DNA from 3 places in the Thalassolituus oleivorans MIL-1 genome. Region 2 is predicted to be linked to each of the others. Evidence: predicted binding sites of a transcription regulator. Region 2 holds the regulator's gene; each other region holds the start of a gene.
The links. Region 2 encodes sigma-54, which starts transcription at its own class of promoters, with help from an activator protein. Its sites were predicted from a motif close to TGGCACNNNNNTTGCTNT; they were not measured.
Positions count from the first base shown of each region.

Region 1: TOL_RS05795 (ammonium transporter) is a predicted target of sigma-54. The motif match lies at 6,534-6,551, and genes of this name have one in related genera.
Region 3: flgB (flagellar basal body rod protein FlgB) is a predicted target of sigma-54. The motif match lies at 1,722-1,739, and genes of this name have one in related genera.

Region 1 covers NC_020888.1:1,283,031-1,290,906, reverse strand. Annotated here, with positions in the region: gene TOL_RS05820 (hypothetical protein) at 1-1,198, opposite strand, end outside; gene TOL_RS05815 (hypothetical protein) at 1,342-2,070, opposite strand; gene TOL_RS05810 (hypothetical protein) at 2,064-3,176, opposite strand; gene TOL_RS05805 (nucleoside deaminase) at 3,325-3,909, opposite strand; gene TOL_RS05800 (alpha/beta hydrolase) at 3,978-4,973, opposite strand; gene TOL_RS05795 (ammonium transporter) at 5,181-6,359, opposite strand; gene rlmKL (bifunctional 23S rRNA (guanine(2069)-N(7))-methyltransferase RlmK/23S rRNA (guanine(2445)-N(2))-methyltransferase RlmL) at 6,750-7,876, opposite strand, start outside.
Region 2 covers NC_020888.1:3,252,608-3,260,483, forward strand. Annotated here, with positions in the region: gene TOL_RS14935 (KpsF/GutQ family sugar-phosphate isomerase) at 1-606, shown strand, start outside; gene lptC (LPS export ABC transporter periplasmic protein LptC) at 606-1,175, shown strand; gene lptA (lipopolysaccharide transport periplasmic protein LptA) at 1,159-1,752, shown strand; gene lptB (LPS export ABC transporter ATP-binding protein) at 1,733-2,458, shown strand; gene TOL_RS14955 (RNA polymerase factor sigma-54) at 2,593-4,098, shown strand; gene hpf (ribosome hibernation-promoting factor, HPF/YfiA family) at 4,138-4,440, shown strand; gene ptsN (PTS IIA-like nitrogen regulatory protein PtsN) at 4,445-4,903, shown strand; gene rapZ (RNase adapter RapZ) at 4,925-5,800, shown strand; gene TOL_RS14975 (HPr family phosphocarrier protein) at 5,804-6,073, shown strand; gene mgtE (magnesium transporter) at 6,182-7,537, shown strand; gene yjgA (ribosome biogenesis factor YjgA) at 7,555-7,876, shown strand, end outside.
Region 3 covers NC_020888.1:2,726,258-2,734,133, forward strand. Annotated here, with positions in the region: gene TOL_RS12500 (flagellar hook-basal body complex protein) at 1-8, opposite strand, end outside; gene TOL_RS12505 (flagellar hook assembly protein FlgD) at 30-818, opposite strand; gene flgC (flagellar basal body rod protein FlgC) at 829-1,278, opposite strand; gene flgB (flagellar basal body rod protein FlgB) at 1,281-1,688, opposite strand; gene TOL_RS12520 (CheR family methyltransferase) at 1,868-2,686, opposite strand; gene TOL_RS12525 (chemotaxis protein CheV) at 2,714-3,643, opposite strand; gene flgA (flagellar basal body P-ring formation chaperone FlgA) at 3,766-4,461, shown strand; gene flgM (flagellar biosynthesis anti-sigma factor FlgM) at 4,525-4,857, shown strand; gene TOL_RS12540 (flagella synthesis protein FlgN) at 4,871-5,341, shown strand; gene TOL_RS12545 (flagellar brake protein) at 5,365-6,099, shown strand; tRNA gene TOL_RS12550 (tRNA-Arg) at 6,141-6,216, shown strand; gene TOL_RS12555 (TetR/AcrR family transcriptional regulator) at 6,247-6,918, opposite strand; gene TOL_RS12560 (MBL fold metallo-hydrolase) at 7,014-7,876, shown strand, end outside.

The DNA of each region.
Region 1 (7,876 bases), 2.0 Mb from region 2:
GGCCCCCCAAGCCACCGTGACAGCTCATACAGTTATCCGATGTTATGTATTCTTGGGTTTTATGCGATTTAGGTACTACTTGATCATTCCACTGCGATGGAAATACCTTCACAAGGCTCTTATCGAACGGCTGAATATTCTTAAATGTTGCAACAAAGGTTGGATCCGGTTGAGGGAGTGGCTGATCGTTAACACTGTTCTGAACCGGCGTTGCATTAAATCCAGCATGGAATTTGTCCGTTAATGCGCTCACCACGGCAGCATTGGTAAGGTCTGGTTGATAAGGCCGTAACGGCGCTGGTAGCATGAAATGTTCTTTTACATATGGATCGTCGCTTAACGTTATTAGCGGATAACTGCTGAAGTGACTTGCTGCGCGCCAAGAGGTATCAACCAAAAAGCGCAATGGATCTTCGTTAGGAAAAAAACCCTCTACATTTTTAAGGTCACTAAAGGTAAGTTGCTCTTTAGCTGAAGCATGGCAACGCAAACAAGGGGCACCAAAGCCTGATCCGGGAGCGGATTCTAAAGTATCGAGTTGACGCTCGACTGCCTCAGCAATGGTTTCTTTTCGACAGCCTGCAGGCGCTCCCTCAGAGCTGGGTAACACGGTCTTACCATCACTGGTTTTACAGGCTGAAGTTAATCCCGGGGCACCCGGATTCGCCCAGAACCAGCCATCTTTAGAAGCCGCTTTATCGCGTACCATCACGGTCCATGAAAATACCATGCTGGATAAAAACTTCTCGTACTCGGCACCGTCTTTATATTTAGGATTAGCGACCATGTCTTGATATAGCACTGCTGGCGGCGTGAACATCTCTTTGATAATGATGCTGCCATCCGGAAGATCGCCTTTGCGATCATTCTGCAACCAAGTAATCACTTCAGGTGAATAGTGAATACGAACCGCTGGATGAGTACCGTAATACTGCGCATTCACAAATGGGCCGGTATCACGCACACCTTTGTCTTTATCCCAACCCAACCGTTGGTACTGACGAGTCATCAACCAGTTATATAAAACTCGTTCGTAATCTTGCAGGGGCATAGTACTAGGTAACGGTAAATCGGCGGGAGTGGCACTAGCCATCTTCGAGGACGGAATATTTATCGTTCGTTCATTCAGTTTGTCGATTATAAGAAAAAGAAAACCAGCCACCAAAGCGAAAACAAAAAAGCGTTTAAAAATCGACATATTCTATCCCTGACGTTAATGTCCGAAAAATAACAATACAGAGAATGCCTGATTGAGATTCAGGGTCAATAGCTTAAAGGGAGGATATAAAAGCGCTTAGTTGAACCTAAGCGCAGAGTCGGTAAGGTAACTCGTTACTAGCATTAAGCAGTAACATCACCACGAACACGCTGAATTTCAGCGAGCGTTTCTGGTGAGTAATCTATACGAATACTTTTGATGAAATCTAAGATGTATTGGTCGGCTTCAGCGACGAGTTCTTGTTCTAGTTCGACGGAACCGAAGTCGAAGCCGCTGATACTTACCATAATCGATAAAACGTGATTATTTGTTATAGGTGTAACAAACGTACGATAAGGTCTCGTTACTTCAGCGTAGCCACAGATCGCAAAGAGCCATGATGAAGATCCGTCGTAATTCAGTTCCTTAATATCATCTCGACACTGAGGATAAATTAAATATTTATCGTCTTTTTCTCGATTCTCCGGATCCCTCATTTTACGTTCTTCGTATTGAACCAAATAGAAATAGAAATCTAAAAATTCACTTTTCCTGAAAACAGAATTGCAATCGGCCGGACGATAACTGTCTATTTTCAACACATCCATTTCCACTCTAATCTGCCCTGCTTCTAATTCATCACTCCCATCTAAATATCGAAATTTAGTTTTAAGCAAATGTTTTATCAACAAATAGTCTGGATTTTTTATGTTATAAATAGATTCATCATCTAAAGAAACAATATTAGATTCTGAGCATTTAGTATCCTGATTACATTCATCAGGAATAGGAATATAGATTTGAGTACCTACAAGATTGAAACTTACAATCGGTGCTTGACTAAAATCAGGGCCAATTAACGAACTCACCATGTCAATGAGCTCGACATATTCTTAACATAAGAAAGAAAATCTGTAGTTACCTTGCCATTCTTAGAAGGCCCTGCAACTGGTGCTACTGATATATTACCGGCTTCCGCTTTTATATCTTTCTGCAAGGACTTATGATATTGGCTTAAATTACCATTATTCAACGACAATGCCGCAGAAGCCAATGCACGTTTGTTCGTTCCAGAATATGCAACAGGTGTACTGTCGAACTTAGCCCCTTTCATTTCTAATGTGTTAATCACTTGAACAATATCAGCAACAGGGTCGTGTAATTTAAATTGATGTTTATCTAGAATACCTGGAACGTTTTCAAGTGCTAACTGCAAAAGCTTTACGCCATCACCGGCCAATGTCCATTTTATCGGCGTAGCACTGTTATTTTGACTACGATAACGCTGCGTATTTATTAAAGTATTAGCCAAGCGCTGAGCCGCTTCTAATGGTCTAAAAGCACGACGGCAAGGAGTCATCCAGATGCCCATCTCATTTCGTACCATTTCAGGAATAAAGAACAAGTTAAAACTGTTTTGATTTCCAAAACCATCAACCCCGGCTATATCAGATGATTGATCAGCGACATCATCGACGTTTTTCCCTGATCGAATGAAACCTACCTCTGTTTCCGCAATTCCATTTTCAACTACTCTTGTTTTCCACGAGCGACCATCAGGTTTTCTTACATAAAGTCCAGCAGGAGAGTTTGTCTCCTTTCCCGCAAACGTTATATCGGTAATATACACACCCGGCACAGCGCTATTTCCTGCCTCTGCCACTCCATTGTGTATTTGGTAATACAACGCCAAATCAACAAAGTTTTCCATGTATTCAAACGGCGTATTCACATTACTATTTGAGGTGACACCGCCGGCAATCGCGCGCAGTTGCTCAATTTTCATAATGGTTTGCACGCCTTTGGCGCTATTGGGGTCGATCAGAGAAGCAAATAGCGGCGCAAGTGCGGCGTCGATAAAGACCTTGCGACCATGGTCACCGTTGGTGGTTTTAGAGAAGGGAACAAACTGACGTGTATCGGCTTTGCTACCTAGTTTATAGGCTAATTGGCGGCGTTTAATAGAAACAATCGACATTCGGGTACAACTCCTTTGTTTAGTCATCATCCTTAGATGGCGAGAGGATAACATTCCCCCTGAGGCCCGACAATCCCAAGAGGATTCACTCCCGAGCATTTAAAGCTGCATAAAAACTCACCAAGACAAGCGATCTTGCATAGGCTTTTTATTCGTTTTTCCGCAATGCACTCTTCCCTTGCCAGTCCTCTAAATCTTGTTCAGGCTTCTCTGAGCGAAATTTTGCATAAAGCTCAATTCCCTTACGGTCTTCGAGAACATTTAGGCTAATTCCCTTGTCTTGCAACAGCGCTTCGTTGCCGGATGCGTTTGTTACATCACCGACAACGACCCGAGCAAAGCCTCTCATATAAATTAATGTTGCGCATATATCACAAGGGCTAAGACTGGTAAAAATCGTTGTTTTACTGAAGTCGATACGTCCTGCATCACGAATCGCCGATGTTTCTCCGTGATTGTAAGGATGATCTTCCTGAACCAGCGTATTGTGCCCTTTTCCGACAATTTTCTTTGTCGCATTATCAATAATAACGGCGCCAATTGGACAGCCGCCCTCGTTATAGCTTTTTTCTGCCAATAGCACGGCGATACGCATAAAGTCGGCATCGGCTAATCGTTGCGTAAAGTCATCATCCATCAATACAGGAAGGCTTTTCGTCGGCATATGAGCAATTACTCTCATGACCTTTTCACTCACTTCTGTTTTTTCATTGAGAAGAGTCTGTTTATTCATAAAAATCACCTACCCCAAGACATAAAATTCAACCTACCCAGTAAAACACTACGAGGCATAAATGCTATTTACTTCAACTGGTGATCAAAGAATTCTTGAATCCGATCCATCACTCCCTTCGTCCAAATCCCAGGTCCATGGCCGGCACCTTTTATTTTGTAAAAGGCAACCTCATGGTTCGTATCTCGTAATTTGGTATACAGCAAAACACTTTGATTGAAAGGCACTAGGGCATCTGTATCGCCGTGAATAATAAAAAAAGGAGGCAATTTTTTATCTTTTTCTATATAGGTTAGAGGATTGTATAAATCGACTAAGGCGCGATATTTCGGATCTTGAATTGGGCCACCGACAACTAACGACTCTGGAGAGTCCTCGGCATTGTGATCAATACGACTTGGATATTTGTGCATTTGTAAAAAATCGGTTGGGCCATACAAATCAACGACTGCTTTTACTGTACTTGTAAAAGGCTGATTATCTTCAGTTTCGAAGTCTGCCTCGTCCTCACTCACTCCCACCATCACCGCAAGATGGCCTCCCGATGAATCCCCCATAATGCCAATTCGATTAGGATCGATATGATACTTTTCGGCATTTTTTCGTAAATAACGAATGGCTGATTTAATATCTTGAACTTGCGCCGGTGCGATTGCTTCCGACGAGGGACGGTGCTCTATACTGGCAACGACATAACCCTGATGGGCAAAATCCGCTAATTGTGGCAGTGCTTGATAAAGGTTTTGATTGCGCCAAGCAGCGCCTTGCACGTAAACAATTAATGGCCACGAACTCTTGGCGCTCTCTTGTTTTGGTATGAGTAAACTTAGCGTTACCGCTCGTTTGCCATAAGTAGCATAGATGATATCGGGTAGGTACTTAGCTGCGTAGGAGTCGTCTTCGGCAACCGTCTCAATCATACCTGCAGGCTGCTCTAGTGATGGAGGGATTACAACATCACTAAAGCGAACCTGTGCCTGTGCATCATAGGCAAACGACGAAAAAATCAGAACCAGTAAACAAGTACTAAAAAAGCTCAGCCAGCGACCTTTATTCTCAATCATACGGTTACCTCTCACACTAAACTATACAACAGTAAAGTATCACTACCCGCCGTGTCTCAAACCCACATGGTGTGGTTTATAGTTCAATAAAATAACAGGTCCTGCTACTCCTTCGAAGCTTAAGTTTGCACCTCAAACGTCGCGCATAAAAAAGCCCCACGATCACTCGCAGGGCTTTCGGTCTTAATAGTCGAACCAATCCAATAATCAGAGTTCGCTGGTCGAACCAATTTTATGAATCGATAAATCAGCACCGTTGAACTCTTCTTCTTCGGTGAGACGTAATCCGGATACCGCTTTCACGAAACCATACACGATGAAACCACCAATCAAAGCAACCGCAATGCCCGCTGCCGTGCCAATCAGTTGAGACATAAAGCTGACACCGCCAAGACCGCCGAATGCTTCTAAACCAAAAATACCCGCTGCAATACCACCCCATGCTCCGCACAAGCCGTGTAGTGGCCACACACCTAACACGTCATCAAACTGAGTAAAACGGTTTTGCGCGAGAGTAAAGACATATACGAACAACGCACCTGCAACACCACCCACAACCAATGCACCGATTGGATGCATTAAATCCGAACCTGCACACACAGCTACCAAGCCAGCCAATGGGCCGTTGTGAATAAAGCCGGGGTCTTTACGGCCTGCCACCATGGCAGTGATTGTACCGCCAACCATCGCCATCAAGCTGTTAACAGCCACCAGACCAGAGATACCATCTAATGTCTGAGCAGACATCACGTTAAATCCAAACCAGCCTACCGCAAGAATCCATGCACCTAACGCCAGAAAGGGAATATTCGAAGGTGCAAATGCCACAACGCGACCATCACGATAGCGACCACGACGCGAACCTAACAGGAACACTGCTGCAAATGCGATCCAACCACCGACACTGTGAACAACAACAGATCCGGCAAAGTCATGGAAACTCGCACCAAAGGTACTTTCTAACCACGCCTGAAAACCATAGTTGCCGTTCCAAATAATGCCTTCAAAGAAAGGATAAACAAACGCAACAATCAACGCCGATGCGACTAACATAGGATAAAACTTCGCACGTTCCGCGATACCACCCGACACAATCGCAGGAATGGCCGCAGCAAACGTTAACAAGAAGAAGAACTTAACCAGCTCATAGCCACTATTCACGACAAGATCGGTCGCGCCCGCAAAGAAATCCATGCCGTACGCAATTTGATAACCAATAAAAAAGTACGCCAAGGTCGAAATGGCGAAATCGGTAATAATTTTTACTAACGCGTTTACTTGGTTCTTATGACGAACCGTGCCCACTTCCAAAAACGCGAAACCGGCGTGCATGGCAAGTACCATGATGGCACCAAGCAAAATAAACATGGTGTTGGCGCTTTGCATCAAGGTTTCTACCGCACTATTGATGCTGTTGACGTCAATATTTTCCACGTTGGGTCCTCTTAATAGTTAACAAGATCAAGTTAAGGCAGGCGCTCACTCCGAAGCCCCAAATCAGTGCCTTAACAACAATCAAACCCAGCCCTAGGTAAGAAAGAAGAATAAGTAGCTGTTCGTTTAGCAGATTTCATACCAAGTTTGTCATCTTTGTCTGAGGTCAGCTTGATATCGCCCAGATATGGCGCACTTACGCGAGTAAAAGTTTCAATATGTCGCAATTATGGATTTTTACTGCAGAGCGATGCGGGAAGGATGAAACCAATACTGCACACACATGGTGCAATATTGGTTTTTTCGCTTTTTTTTGGTGCCACACTCAAGCTATGCGAAGTTTCACTTGGTGATGTGATAGCACACATGAATATTGGTGCGACGCGCATAGTCGGTAGGAATGGATTTGGCGCTCACATCCACAATCGTAAATTCGCTCAGTGCTTCTACATCCATATCGAACTTACGCAGGTTATTCGAGAAAATCATCGTACCGCCCGGCGCTAGCCGTGCCATTGCTAAACGAATCAAATCAACATGATCTCGCTGAATATCCAGCACGCCTTCCATACGTTTTGAGTTAGAGAAGGTTGGCGGGTCCATAAAGATAATGTCATAGCTGCCTTTATCTTCGCGCAACCACTGCAAACAATCCGCTTGGATAAATTTGTGCAGTTCGTCGTTTATTTTATTTAAACGGAAGTTTTCACGACCCCAGTTTAAATAGGTACGCGACATATCCACGCTGGTGCAATGCGCGCCCACGGCGGCGGCATGAACACTGGCGGTCGCGGTGTAGCAAAACAAGTTTAAAAAGCGCTTACCTTTAGCTAGCTGAGCGATTTCTAAGCGCGTTGGGCGGTGATCCAAAAACAAGCCAGTATCTAAATAATCTTTTAGGTTTACTTGTAATTGCACTTGGCCTTCACGCACGACCATAGTGCTTTTTTCATCGTTGTACTTTTCATATTGCTTGCGACCCGTTTGGCGCTCGCGACGTTTAAGTACGATTTGCTCAGCCGGTACGCCGGTGACTTCTGGCAATACAGCTAGTACATCGAGTAAACGACGTTCAGCCACCGTAGGATCAATCGTTTTAGGGGGTACGTATTCTTGCACGTGCAGCCAATCTTCGTAGCGATCAACGGCCACTGCGTACTCCGGTAAATCGGCATCGTATAAACGATAGCAATGCACGTTTTCGCGGTTTGCCCACTTTTGTAGATTCTTGATGTTCTTTTTCAAACGGTTAGCGAAGGCTTCTACCGGCCCACGAATCGCACTGGCAGGCGCACGGTCAGAGCGTTCATCGGCAGCACCAAATACCAGCAAACGGGTTTCAATTTTGCCGTTCATTAACTTGTATTGCTTATTCACCGGGCGGCGAACACTGCGCGCTAAATCAAGGTTGGCGGTAAACATGGCAATCGGCCATTCCGGCATTTGCATGGTGGCATCGTGAAATTGCT
Region 2 (7,876 bases):
AGCATGACCGGCAATCCTTCTTCAACATTAGCAAAAGCGGCCAACAGCCACCTTTATACCGGTGTTGAACAAGAAGCTTGCCCGCTGGATTTAGCACCAACATCATCGACCACCGCTGCATTGGTCATGGGTGATGCACTAGCCATTGCCTTGTTAGAGGCGAAAGGATTTACCGCTGAAGACTTCGCCTTTTCACATCCCGGCGGTAGCCTAGGTCGTCGTTTGCTGCTGAAAGTCGAAGATATTATGCACAGTGGCGACCAATTACCCGTCGTGAATACCAGCACACGTTTATCCGAAGCACTATTGGTAGTCACATCGAAAGGTTTGGGCATGACCACAGTACAAGATGACAATGGCGGTTTAGCCGGTATTTTTACCGATGGCGATTTACGTCGTGCTATCGACCAAGGCGTAGACATCCGTGCCTGCTCAATGAGCGATATAATGACGGCTAATTGTAAAACAACGACGCAGGGCATCTTGGCAGCTGAAGCATTGAAAATCATGGAAGACAATAAAATTAACGCCTTAGTAGTAAAAGATGAACAACGTACTGTGGGCGTTGTCACCATGCACGATATGCTACGCGCAGGCGTTATCTAATGCGTAAACGTTACTTGCTGCTACTGTTAACCTTGATATTTGGCTTAGCCTTAATCGCGGTTGATCGCTACACCCAAGAGCTAAATCAGCCCTTGAGTGAACAGCAAAGTAACGAAGCCGATTACTATGGAGAGACGCTACTCAACTGGCACTATGGTGTGGATGGTAAACTTGGGCAGACCTTTCGAGCCCAGCGTTCAGATCACTATCCCCTAATAGGCGTGACCCGTTTTTTCGCACCTATGATTACCACGCGAGATGATCGTGGCCAAATCTGGCAAGTCACCGCCAAAGAAGGGTCGCTAAAAGACGACGAGCAAGTTATTCGTTTTAACCAGACAGTACGGATCGAGCCCATAAATACTGGCGAACAAACAACCGATGCCATGCTGATTGAAACCGAAGCATTAACCTACGATATTCGTGAGCAAATTGCAGCGACCGATTTACTGGTCACCATGACAGGGCCGGGTAGCCGCGCGACCGCAACAGGCATGACTCTGGATGTTAACCGCCAGCGCATGGAACTGAAAACCGGGGTAAAGACTATTTATGTACCCGAACAATAAGCACACCAACACTATGAAAAACAGCGCCCGTGCGTTATTTATTTTGGCCGTGAGCAGCATCAGTCAGCTAGCACTTGCGCTACCCGATGACTGGCAACAAGAAATGACCATATTATCCGACCGCGCAGAAATCGACCGCAAAGCGGGTACGGTTATCTACGAAGGTAACGTCATTCTGACTCAAGGCACGTTGCGTATTGAATCCGACCGATTGATGATTTTACGTAGCGGCAACACGCTCGAAAAAGCCGTAGCCGAAGGCAATAATGGGGAACCAGCGCGCTATCAACAACAAGTGACCGCTGGTAAACCTATGACTCGCGCTCATGGTGATCGGATTGACTATTTTGCCGCGCGCCGCCAAGTTACACTGACCGGCGACTCGCAATTAGAACAAGATGGCAACCTATTTAGTGGCGAGCATATCGTCTACGACATGGACAAAGAAACCGTCAAAGCCGACGGCGGCACACGCAACGACAGCCAAGCTACGCCAGACAGCGGCTCTTCTGGCGATCGTCGTATTAAAGTTATTATCCAACCGCAACAGGCCACTGATGAAAACGCTGAAAGCTGAACACCTAGCGAAAAGTTACAACGGCCGTGAAGTGGTAAAAGATGTATCCATGTCGGTACACAGCGGTCAAATTGTTGGTTTGCTTGGCCCTAACGGGGCAGGCAAAACGACCTGTTTTTATATGATCGTTAATCTTGTGCAAGCCGACAAAGGACGTATCAAGATCGACGACGAAGACCTGAGCCACCTGCCTATGCATGGGCGCGCGCAACGAGGAATCGGTTACTTACCCCAAGAAGCCTCGATTTTTCGTAAGCTCAGCGTGGCCGACAATATCCTCGCAATTTTAGAAACGCGTAAGGATCTAAATCGCAAACAACGATTAGAGCGCCTTGAAGGATTGCTCGATGAGTTCCACATTCAGCACATCCGCGCAAGCTTAGGCATGTCGTTATCAGGAGGCGAACGTCGACGCGTAGAGATAGCTCGCGCATTAGCTGCAGAGCCATCTTTCATCCTACTGGATGAGCCATTCGCAGGGGTTGACCCCATTTCCGTATCCGACATCATGGATATTATTCGGCAGCTGAAAAACCGCGGCATCGGCGTACTGATCACCGACCACAATGTGCGTGAGACCCTCGCCATCTGTGAAAAAGCCTATATTGTCGGTGGGGGCCATATCATTGCGGAAGGCACCGCAGAAGAAGTTTTAGCGAACGAACAAGTGCGAAAAGTTTACTTGGGTAACGATTTCCGCCTTTGATTCTAGCCCCCTCATCAGGCTATGATCGAATCAATCGGGTTTCGTGCTTGCAAGATAGATTCCATAAGCACAGGCTTAGCCTATAATGCATAAACACTATTTTTCTGCCGTAGATAGGTAATCGTTAAGTTTCCATGAAAGCGTCTCTCCAGTTAAAGATGGGTCAGCAACTGACCATGACCCCTCAGTTGCAACAAGCCATCCGCCTACTCCAGCTGTCCACCTTGGACTTACAGCAGGAGATTCAGGAGGCGCTCGACTCCAATCCGATGTTAGAAACGGATGAGTACGACGATCCGAATCCTGAGGTAGAAGCACACCGTGGTGAAAAAACTGAACAAGAACAAAACGAAATAGATCACGAAGCCCGAGAGCGTTCTGAAGACAATCACACGCTCGATGAACAATGGTCTGACGATAAAATTCCAGAAGATCTACCCAACGACAGCGAATGGGAAGATACCTACCAAACCACTGCCAGCGTTTCCTCCAGCAGTGGTAGTAGTGGCGCAATAAACGACGATTTCGATTACGACTCTCGTCATGCCACCACCGATAGCCTACAAGACCATCTTTTGTGGCAGCTTAATCTCACTCCGATGAGTGATACCGATCGCGAAATCGCCTTAATGCTGATTGATGGCACCGACGACGATGGCTACTTACACACCACTGTCGACGATATTCTCACCAGCCTTGATCCAGCATTAGAAGTTGAAGAAGACGAAATCATGGCAGTGCTGCATCGTCTGCAGCAATTTGATCCTGCCGGTGTGTTCTGTGTCGACTTGCGTGAATGCCTGTTACTACAATTGCAGCAGCTACCAGAAGCAACGCCTTGGTTAGCAGAAGCCAAACTCGTGATTCGTGAACACATCGAGTTACTCGGCAGTCGTGATTATCCAACGCTGATGCGTAAAGCAAAATTAAAAGAAGAAGCGCTCAAAGATGTGCTGCGCTTAATTAAAGAACTCAATCCAAAACCGGGCTCAGGCATCTCTCCTGATCAATCTGAATATGTCATTCCCGATGTTTTAGTGCGTAATATTCGTGACGAATGGCGAGTCGAACTCAACCCCGAAATCGCACCGCGTCTGCGCGTCAATGCCGATTATGCGTCCTTAGTTCGCCGTTCCGATAACAGCACCGACAACGCTTTCCTCAAAGACCACCTGCAAGAAGCTCGCTGGTTCATTAAAAGCTTACAAAGCCGCAATGAAACCCTACTCAAGGTGGCAACTAAGATCGTCGAATATCAGATCGAGTTCTTCGAAGAAGGCGAAGAAAAAATGAAACCACTGGTTCTGCACGACATTGCCGAAGCCGTGGGCATGCATGAATCGACAATTTCTCGTGTTACCACGCAGAAATTTATGCACACCCCTCGTGGTATTTTTGAGCTGAAATATTTCTTCTCAAGCCACGTCAGTACCGATAGCGGTGGTGAATGTTCATCTACCGCAATTCGTGCCATGATCAAAAAACTAATTTCTGAAGAAAATGCCCGTAAGCCATTAAGCGACAATAAAATCGCGGCATTACTAGGCGACAAAGGCATCCAGGTCGCGCGCCGTACCGTTGCTAAGTACCGCGAGGCCATGATGATTCCGCCCTCTAACGAGCGCAAACAGCTTATCTGACGATCAACAACGAGCCAGTAGACAAAAAGGAGACTGGGCATGCAAATCAATATCAGTGGTCACCACGTAGATGTAACCGAAGCAATGCAGGGATACGTTGAGGAAAAGATGTCAAAGCTGACACGTCACTTTGACAACATCACTACCGGACAGGTTACTCTGACCGTTGAAAAGGGCCGCCAAGTAGCGGAAGCAACCATTCACGTTACAGGTACAGATATCCATGCCAAGTCAGAGCATGATGATATGTATGCTGCCATTGACTTAATGACTGACAAGCTCGATCGACAAGTGTTAAAACACAAAGAAAAAACAGTCGCGCGGCTACACGGACAAGGCTAACTCCATGACACTTCGCATTGACGATATCCTCTCACCAACACACACCTTGGTGGACGCAGAGGTATCCAGCAAAAAAAAGTTGCTGGAATTCCTAGCAGGATTGGTCGCTGAATCCATCAGCGATAGCTCAGCGGATGAAATCTATGAGCGACTACTCGGACGCGAACGTCTGGGTAGTACCGGCATAGGGGAAGGCATTGCCATTCCCCATTGTCGGTTGCCTCAGTGTGAACAGGCCTTTGGCGTGCTATTACGCCTTGCCGAGCCAATCGACTTCGACGCCATTGACGGCAAACCAGTAGATTTGGTGTTCGCACTCTTAGTACCAGAAGAAGCAACGGAAGAACATTTGCAGGTATTGGCAATGTTGGCCCGTAATTTCAATGAAGAGTCGTATCGCAGTGCATTACGTTGCGCTCCGGACAATCGTCAACTATTCCAGCGCGCAGCCGCCGGAACTTAATACCACAAGGAATGTAGGCCCATGCGTTTGGTAGTGATTAGCGGCCGATCCGGCTCAGGTAAGTCCAGTGCACTGCATGTACTGGAAGATCTCGGATTTTATTGCATCGACAACCTACCCATTGGTCTACTTCCCGCCCTTGCCGAACAAGCCAACGGCAATGAAAAGCTCACCCAAATTGCCGTAAGCGTTGATGCTCGCAATCTTGCTCATGCGGTTGACCGCATCGAATTAGTGTTACGCGACCTCCCGCACGACCATTACAAGCTCGATGTGGTTTATCTCGATGCCAGTGAAAAAGTCTTATTGCAACGATTTAGCGCCACGCGCCGAAAACACCCTCTTACCAGTAAGAAGATCTCACTAGCAGAAGCCATTGAGCAAGAAAAAGAACTGCTCGATCCGCTGGCTAACATGGCCGATTTAACGCTCGATACCACGCATATGTCGGTACATGAGCTGCGCAGCTTAATTCGATTACGTGTAGCCGATAAACGCGACGGCGATATGTCGATCCTGTTTGAATCCTTTGGCTTTAAGCACGGTATTCCCATCGATGCCGACTATGTATTCGATGTCCGCCATCTACCTAACCCCTACTGGGATGAAAGTTTGCGGCACCACACGGGGTTAGAGCAGCCGGTACAAGCGTTTTTGAGTCAGTACGATGACGTCAAAGATATGCAACAAAGTATTAGTGAATTTATGCAACGCTGGATGCCGCGTTTTGTTGATGCCAACCGCAGCTACATGACCATCGCCATTGGCTGCACAGGTGGTCAACATAGATCTGTGTATATGGCAGAGCAACTGACAGCAGAATTCCAGCAATATTATCCCAACGTGCAAGTTCGTCACCGTGAACTCGCGCGGCTTTCCGAATCGACAGGCCATTAATTCATGATCAGTACCCAAATAACAATTATCAATAAACTGGGTCTACATGCCCGTGCAGCGGCCAAATTAGTCTCTACAGCGTCTGCTTTTTCTAGCCAAGTAAAAGTCGGTTATCCCGGCCGGTTGGTTGATGGCAAAAGCATTATGGCCGTCATGATGTTGGCCGCGAGCAAAGGTACCGAGATCCAACTTCAAGCCGAAGGTAGTGACGAAGCAGAAGCCATTACCGCGCTCCAAGACCTTATCAATCGTTTCTTCGACGAAGGTGAATAATCCGCTATAAAACAGCAAATTAGCGCTAATACTGCGAGTACTTTCATGGTATATAGGCGCTATTCAGGCTAGAATTCTGGTCAACTCCTGCGCAACCAGAGCCATCCCATGGGACAACATACGGAAAAGGCAAAAGCCAAACTGCATAGCCTTAACGCCGCCCTAGAGAGTGGTGCTTTGGCCAAGGTTCAGCGCATCCTAAATTCGGGTTTAGCACCCGTAGACGTCGCCCATTTAATCGAATCCTCTCCGCCTAAGGCCCGTAAAATTTTATGGGAGTTAGTTGATAAAGAGCTCGAGGGTGAAGTTCTTCAATACCTCAGCGAAGAACTACAAAGCCATTTCTTATCGGATATGAGCGCGGCTGAAGTTGTCGACATGACCGCCGACCTCGACACCGATGACGTGGCCGACATGTTGCAACAACTTCCTGAGCGTGTGACTCAAGAAGTTCTAGATTCGATGGACCAAGTCGATCGAGCGCGAGTGGAGGCCATCTTAGGCTATCCAGAAGACAGCGCCGGTGGCTTGATGAACACGGATACCGTGACGATTCGCCCAGAGATTACTTTGGACGTTGTGTTGCGCTATTTACGTCGGCATAAATCATTGCCGGCCATGACCGATAATCTTTTGGTGGTAAACCGACAAAACGAATTCATCGGTTTGTTACCCGTCAGTAAACTACTGGTCAGTGACCCACAACAAACTGTGCGTGAAGTCATGACCACGGACGCTAAAATCATTCCGGCGACCATGCACGACACTGACGTGGCCAAGCTGTTCGAACGTCACGACTTAGTTTCTGCACCGGTTGTAGACGCCGCAGGCGTGCTCATCGGTCGAATCACCATCGATGACGTGGTTGACGTTATCCGCGAAACCGCCGACCACTCGTTGATGAGTATGGCTGGTTTGGATGAAGACGAAGATACTTTCGCACCGGCACTAAAAACCAGTCGCCGACGCGCGGTGTGGCTAGGGATCAACTTAATCACCGCCCTAGCCGCCTCGGCCGTGATTGGATTATTCGATAAAACCATCGAGCAGGTCGTTGCCTTAGCCGTGCTAATGCCGATTGTCGCCAGCATGGGCGGTATTGCAGGCAGCCAAGTACTGACACTGGTTATTCGCGGCCAAGCACTAGGGCACCTCAGCGGCGCCAACTTCCGCTGGCTCTTCAATCGTGAACTCATTGTCGCTGGAATCAACGGGATATTATGGGCTGTCGTAATTGCCATTGTGACATTTGCATGGTTTCACGACATAAAAATTGCCCTGATTATCGGCAGTTCGATTATCATTAACCTGTTAGTCGCCGCCATCACTGGCGCCGCATTGCCGTTAATATTAAAAGCACGAGGAATCGACCCAGCACTAGCGGGCGGCGTTATCCTCACAACCGTCACCGACGTTGTTGGCTTTATGACATTCTTAGGGCTGGCAACCCTGTTCTACCTGTAACCCGGTATCCCGATTTTATGAGCAAGTATTACGACGACGATGATTTTGACGATGGCGAAATCAGCAAATCACAATTAAAGCGCGACATGCACCGTTTCCAAGCTTTAGGCGAAACCCTAAGCAACTTGGCGCCTGCAAAATGGGATACCCTCCCAATTAGCGAAACGCTGAAAAATGCCTTAGTAGAAAGTCGACGCATCACTAAACATGAAGCCCGTCGTCGTCATTTTCAATACATCGGTAAAATCATGCGCGACGAAGACCTCGACGCCATTCAAACCGCGGTAGACAAACTCGACCCGTCGAGCGAACTGCACGGTCGTTTGATCAAACAGCAAG
Region 3 (7,876 bases), 530 kb from region 2:
AAAGACATGTTTGTTCTCCGGTGCCTAAATTAAGCGTCTAAAATCTGTTTGATTTGATCCATGCTGGCGCGTTGCCCCCCAGTTAAATTGAGGGTCACACTGCCGCCTGCGCTCATGGTTACGCTGTCTACCCGTGAGCTCATTTGCATATCTAATTCTTCGGCTTCACCGCCGATGGTGGCGTTCAACTTGAAGTTGTATTCACCAGCGGCATAAACCGCAGGAACCGGTTCGCCGTTGCTATCCAAGATGGTATCGCCGTTTTCATCGGTTAAATATTGCGGCGCATTTAGCTTGCTGCGATCCAGATTGACGATGTCGCCATCCACCATGAGGTTGTAACCATCCCAACGCACGGACATGGATCCTGCATCGTGGTTACCCAGTGGAATTTGTTCTAGCAGTACGCCGTTTTCGTCTTCGATAGATAACGTCATATCGGCGGCGCTATCCGGAACATCGGCATAGCCACTCACTACTCCGCCACTCAACAGCAGGCCGGTAGTGTTGCCTTCGACGATGACCGACTGCCCCACTAAGCTCGACGCTTGTAACGCAGCATTGGAGGTAAACTGCGACATCATGCTTTCGGCAGTGGTATTTAAATTATCCAATCCTTCAACCTGAGAGAACTGCGCTAACTGAGCGACAAACGCTTGGTTATCGGTGGGTTCTAACGGGTTTTGGTTGTTTAGCTGTGCCACCATCAATTCGAGGAAGGCATTGCGGCCTAGCTCGTTGGTTTTTTCTTCGGTGGTAGTCGGCGTCCGGTATTGGTCTAGGACCGAGGCACTGGAGCTTACGTCGTTAATAGCCATGGTCAGCTCCTTACTGTCCTAGAGTTAATGTACGTTGCAGCATTTGTTTTGCTGTTTTTAGTACTTCGATGTTCATTTGATAACTACGCGAAGATGACATCATGTCGGTCATTTCTTCGACGACGTTAACGTTTGGGTAGTAGACGTAGCCGTCTTCATTCGCCATTGGATGGTTCGGCTGGAAGCGCATTTGCAACGGGGAATCTTTTTCGACGATGCCCATCACCTGTACACCCGCGCCAGTGCCTTCTGCGCTTTGCATAAAGGCTTCGTCTTGACTGTTAATGTTGCTTTGCTCTTTTTCGAGTACGGCAAACCAAGGCTTGCGAGCACGGTAGGTTTCATCAACTGAACTTGAAGCACTCTCGGCGTTTGCGATGTTACTGGCCGTGGTGTTCAAACGAATTGATTGGGCATTCATGCCGGTTCCGGCGATGTCGAGTACGCTAGTTAATGACATAATTATTCTCCGCGAATCGCGCCTTTAATGCCTTTGAACTTGCCGTTTAAAAATTCAAAACTGGCGTTGTAATTCAGGCTGTTACGAGCAAATAGAGCTTGTTCTATCTGAGAATCAACAGTGTTGCCGTCGATGGATGGCTGTGATGGTGTGCGATACAACAACTCGCCATCTTCGCCTTCTGTAGCGCCGTTATTGTCGATATGACCACGATGCGTGCGGGCAAGGGTAAGTTGATCTTTACTACGCGTTTGACCGGCCAGTACCGCTTGGAAGTCAAAGTCTCGTGCTTTGTATCCTGGGGTATCAGCGTTGGCTAGGTTGTTGGCTAACACTTCGGCTCGTGCTGCGCGAAGCTGCATCGCCGAGCTGTTTATTCCTAGTGCGTTAGTAAAGTTAATTGAGCCCATGTTGCACTCTCGATTAGTGACTGTGTAATTACATGAGCAAACCCCGTACCAACTTATTTTTTACTTATTTTTCAATAGGTTATTGGTTTTCGACGTTGAATCAGGAGGGCTAGCGGCAAGGGTTTTCCCTTGAGCGGCAAGGGTCTATTTACTAGACATTGCCGCTTTACCGCCGGTAATTAAGACAGGGCTTTAGCGCGGAAAACGATGCCCGGATGGCAGGCGACCATTTCATAATAATCGGGAAGATTGTGCAGAGACTCAGAGGCCCCTAGCATTAGATAACCGCCAACAGGCAGCAAGGCGTGCATGCGCTTTAAAATGTTGGTTTTGGTTTCGGGTGAAAAATAAATAAGAACATTGCGACAAAAAATAATGTCGAACTTACCAAGGCTGTTAAAGCTGTCTTGTAAGTTTAAAGCACGGAATTCGATATCTTTGCGAACAAGGTTGTTGATGGTCCAGATATCATCATGCGTTTTTTGAAAGTAGGCACTGAGCATTGGATCAGTCATCCCACGACGAATCGCGATATGTGGATACTGCCCTTCCTTAGCCACCGCCAACGCCGATGAGGATATGTCGGTTGCTAGTATGGAGATCGTTTGATTGAGCTTGCCGGGATTTCGTTTGCGATATTCTTCAATTTCCATACGCAACGAATAAGGCTCTTGCCCTGTAGAACAAGCCGCTGACCAAATACGCACCGAACGACCGTTAGCGGCGATTTCGGGCAACATTCGTTCACGAAAAATTTTGTAGGGATGTTCATCACGAAACCATAAAGTTTCGTTTGTTGTCATGGCATCGACAACATGATTCATCAAGCTAGGGTCGCGCTGACTGGCAGCTATAAGGGCATCAAGACCAGAAAAAGCCCGATCAGTAATTAGCTTACGCAAGCGACTGGTAACAAGGTATTCCTTGCCGTCGCCAAGTAGTATTCCACTCGCCGCTTCCAACATCTGTTGGAAGCGGCGATATTCATCACCGCTCATTGGAAATGCTCCAGGGCATTCTGTCACTCACTGGGAACCAGCATTTACCTGACGTACGACTTGTTCAGCCAAAATGTCGGGATCGAACTTCGCAATAAAATCGTCGGCCCCTACTTTTTCAACCATGGCTTTATTGAATACACCACTCAATGACGAGTGCAGTACGATATAAAACCCAGCCATACGGCTATCGCTGCGAATACGTGTTGTGAGGGTATAACCATCCATTTCTGGCATCTCGATATCCGAGATTAACATCATGTAATGGTCTTGCAGGCGCTCTCCACTATCCGCAATCGCTTGCACATGCTCCCACGCTTGGCGGCCATCATTTAGGGCCACCACCTCAACACCGATATTTTCGAGACATCGGCTCACCTGCTTACGAGCGATTTTAGAATCGTCGACAATCAGTACTTTGCGAGCGCTGGCGCGCGACTTCACGCCGTCATCGATTATGCCGTCTCGTATGGTTTCATTGACCGGCGAAACTTCGGCGAGAATTTTCTCTACGTCGATGATTTCTACCAGTACTTTATCCACCTCGGTTACCGCAGTCAGGTAATGTTCACGACCTGTGCCCTTTGGGGGTGGATGAATGGATTCCCAGTTCATGTTGATGATGCGCTCTACGCCAGCCACCAAAAATCCTTGAGTTTTACCGTTGTATTCCGTAATGATCACGAAGGCATTTTGGATATCTTGCAAGGGTGCATTACCCGTTGCCAAGCTCATATCCATAATGGGTATGGTGCCTGAACGAATATGCGCCACGCCTCTCACTACCGGATTGCTGCCTGGCAGCACGGTGAGTTTGGGGCATTGCAATACTTCCTTAACCTTGAAAACGTTGATCCCGTAGATCTGACGTCCGCTGACCCGGAACAACAGCAACTCTAGGCGGTTTTCACCGACTAGTTTGGTTCGTTGGTTGACGGATTCTAAGACACCTGCCATGTACGCCTCTCCGGTTTGTAATCCGGCACGACCTTTGCTGAAGAGTTAATTAGATTCAGCAAAGCGCCAGATTCATGACATCTTTATTCAGTAACATCTTGAGCATAGTAGAGAACCGGAAAATGCACCGGATATTTGTGGGATTTTTCCTATCCGGACTAACTGTGGGCGCTGCGCTGGCAGAAACGGCAGCCAATGAGAGCAATTGGCGCGAGGCTTTAGGCGCCCGGATATTGGCGCAATGGCAAAGCTTAACGACTGAAGAGCAAGAAGCCGAGGTGTCGTTTCCGAGTATTAGCCCGCAATACGATTTACCTGATTGCCGAGAAGAACCCACCATTGATCTGATGCGCCCGCTACAACCGGGCCGTAATGGCATTGAGCTGCGCTGTGCAGACCCCTATTGGGTACAAAATTTAGCGCTACAACTGCATATCTACCGCGAGGTTGCTGTGCTACAAAACCCGATAAAAAACGGTGAAATCCTTCAACCAGAGCACGTTTCACTGATTCGATATGATACAGGCGAGCTAGGTAAGGGTTTTTATTTGACGCTTACAGATGTTGTTGGCTCTGAAGCTAAGCGCAGTTTGCGCACTGGCACTGTGATTAGCCCCGATATGATAGAGGCTGCGGACATCATTTCTCGTGGCCAACCCGTAACGATTCGCCTGAAACGCCCTGGAATTCGCATAGAGATGGCGGGCACTGCGCTGACGGACGGCCACTTGGGCGAGCATATCCGTGTGCGCAATGACCGTTCACAAAAGATACTATCAGCCGAGGTCTTGGGCGCTGATTTAGTACAGATCGATTAATTTTTCAAAAAAATATTAAAGTTCGATAATGGGCTGCCGATAACCACAATGCAGGAGTGTAAGATGAACAATTGGCTCGGAGACATAGCTATGAATATCAATAAATTTACTAACGGACTCGACAGCGGCGCTAAAGCCCGCAGTAGCGAGCCGGTGAAAACACCAACGACTAACCCGGATACCAAAGCTAAGGAAAGCGCAGGATTCACTGATCAGGTGAAACTGAGTGCCAGTAGCAAGAGCATCCAGCAGATAGAAGCTGAGATTCGTGACATGCCTGACGTAGATGATGCAACCGTCGAACGTATTCGTTCTGCTATTCAAAATGGCGACTACAAGATTGATTATGAAAAGCTGGCAGGAAAAATGCTTGATTTTGAGGAGCGTTTAAACTGAAAAGGCTAGGGCCATGCAATCGGATACTGAATTTTTTGCCGCGTTATTGAACACCGAGCTCAAGACCACCTGCACCCTGCATTCGGTACTCCAGCGTGAACTCAGCGCCCTGTCAGCCAAAGATATGGACGCTTTGCAACATCTTACTCCTGAAAAACAAACACTACTGGCTAACCTGCAGCGGCAAGCGCAACAGCGCTTGCAGTGGTTAACCGAACAAGATTTGCCGCACAACAATCAATGCCTTCAGCGGCATGACCTTGCCGTCCACGCTGAAATCCCCTCTCTATGGCAACAACTCATTAATCAATACGAAAAGAATCAGCACCTATCGGTACGCCTAAGCGAAGTTGTACTTTCGCTACGATATCGCACCCAGCAACAACTGAAAATCTTGCATGGTCGGCATAATGATCCACACTTATATAATAATGAAGGTAAGGCTAGCGGACTTACGCTAGGCAATAGCTGTATTCAAGCCTGATTGATCATGCTGGAAAGGACCGAATGCCCGAGCAAACAAACCAAGAATATGTATTAACGGAAGCTGAAGACGTATACGGTGCATTGCGTAAAATCGTGCTGCTAGAAACCCCAGTGTCCGTGAAAATCGACGGCAGCGAAGAGGTCTTTCACTCAGCTATCACGGATACCATCTTTAAAACTCGAAGCTTTTTCATGGATAAGGTTATCCCTGAACACGGCAATGATCTCATTCGTGCAGGTAAACGCTTTATCATTGAGTGCGATACCCAAGGTGTTCGTATCGAATTCAGAATGTCAGGGCGCTTAAAGTACAACCCCGAACACGCACAGTACCGTGCAGAATTTCCATTAGAAGTATTGTATTTACAGCGCCGCACCGCCTACCGCGTGATCGTGCCACCGGCTCATCAGATTTTAATTAAAGTTAAAATGAATGATGAACAAGGTGACCTAATTGGACGTATATTAGATTTATCATCCAGTGGCTTTAAAGTGCAATTTGAAGGCGACTGCAAAGCTCGCTTAGAAGAGCAAAAGCAATTTCCGGTTGCACGGGTACGCTTTAATCGCGAAAACACCATGGATTGCAGCCTAGAAGCCCGTCACATCGTTATTAATGAAGAAGGCAACACCCATTGTGGCTTTGCGTTCACCCTGCTATCTCCCGCCGCTCAACGCTACCTTGATCGTTTAATAACCGAATTCCAGTGGGAAGAGCGTCAAATAAAACTGCAGCAACCAACAGAAGAACTGTAAAGCTGACAGTCCCTCTTCAGTTCGGTAGAATGCTCGGCAGTCTCCTTATAGCTCAACAGGATAGAGCATCCGCCTCCTAAGCGGACGATCGGGGTTCGAGTCCCTGTGGGGAGGCCATTGTTAGATTTAATTGCCAGCCGTGCTAAATCACACCCCCGCAATAATCGCCCTTGCCCCAGCATTAATAAATATCAACGCTTGATTATAAGAAGCGCTGAAGTCCGAACTCGTGACTTGCCCTTGGCTTAGGGTGTTTACTCGATAATTGTCAGCAAATACGCTGAAACAAGTCGCAACCATAAATTGATGCACACGCAATGCCGTTGCCTGTGGCAAGGCTGGATAGAGCTTAAGCAGTTCGCCAACAAATTGAATCGCAATTGGATTATAAAATTCAGCAATACTGACCAGAATCGGCGAGCGCGAGCTGATCAGTTGCGCCACTAAGCGCAAGTAATTTCGCCACCCATCCCCTTCCTGGCTTTTCTCATGCAATGGATCGAGAAAAGCCTGTATCCACGCCGATAACCGTTCATCCGTGCTGGTATTTGGCCGAATGGCGTTCAGATTATTTTGACGCATGCTATTGATAATGGGAGCTCGACGCTTGATAACCTCATAAAACAAGGCTTCTTTACCACCAAACAAGTCGTTCACTTCAGCCACTCTAACCTTAGCTAAACCCGTGATGTCTCGCACTGGCACAGCATGATAGCCGTATGAAGCAAACAGGGCTTCGGCAGCGTTGAGTAGGGCTTCTCTATTGGCTATTTGCCGTTGGCTAGGATTGGCTATTTGCCGCCCATTAGGATGCGTCATTATTGACCTTAGTTATTTTCTAAAAATGCTTGGAACAAGTGTTCCGAGTTGCTAGTATGCCTTGGAACAAGTGTTCCAAACAACCGAGAATTGCTATGAACGACCATCCAGTTTGGATGTCTGGCCCTTTAAATACGCTAACACGCTTTGGTGAGATCCCTCTTTTTCGCGAGGGGCTCTATAGCATCGCGCCGGATACCTATGCTTGGATGGTGCCGAATGGCTCTTGGGGTGAAACCAACATTGGTTTAATCGATTGTGGCGGTGAGTCAGTGCTCATTGATACCTGCTGGGATTTAGCATTCACTCAAGAGATGCTGCAGCATTTTCATGGTGTACTAAAAAACTCACCGATTGAGTATGTGATTAATACCCACGGCGACGGCGACCATTGCTGGGGCAATCAACTGTTTGCAAATACCCCCATTATTGCGACCAATGCCTGCATCCACTCTATGCACCATTACTCCCCTAAATCGCTTACCGCGTTAACGCACGCTGGACGAGTTCTTAAACGTTTGCCATTAGGAAGTGTGCGTAAATTTGCGCATTACATGTCATCTATGTTTGCGCCGTATGATTTTTCTGGAGTGCATATTACGCCACCAACCGACGGTTTTAGTGGTCAGAAATGCATAAATGTTCGCGGAGTTGATATCGTTATTAATGAAGTTGGCCCAGGGCATACTGACGGCGATGCTATTGTGTATGTGCCCGACAGAAAAGTCGCCTATGCGGGTGATATTTTATTTATTGGCGCTACGCCGGTTATGTGGGCTGGACCCGTTAAAAATATATGTAGTGCGTTAAAACAGTTACTGGCATTTGATGCTACTGTAATTGTGCCGGGACATGGTGCCTTCGCACAACGCAAAGACGTACAAAATTTATTAGATTACTGGGAATATTTGCAAGAGCATTTATTTGCCCAAAGTAACAATGGCATGTCGAGTATCGA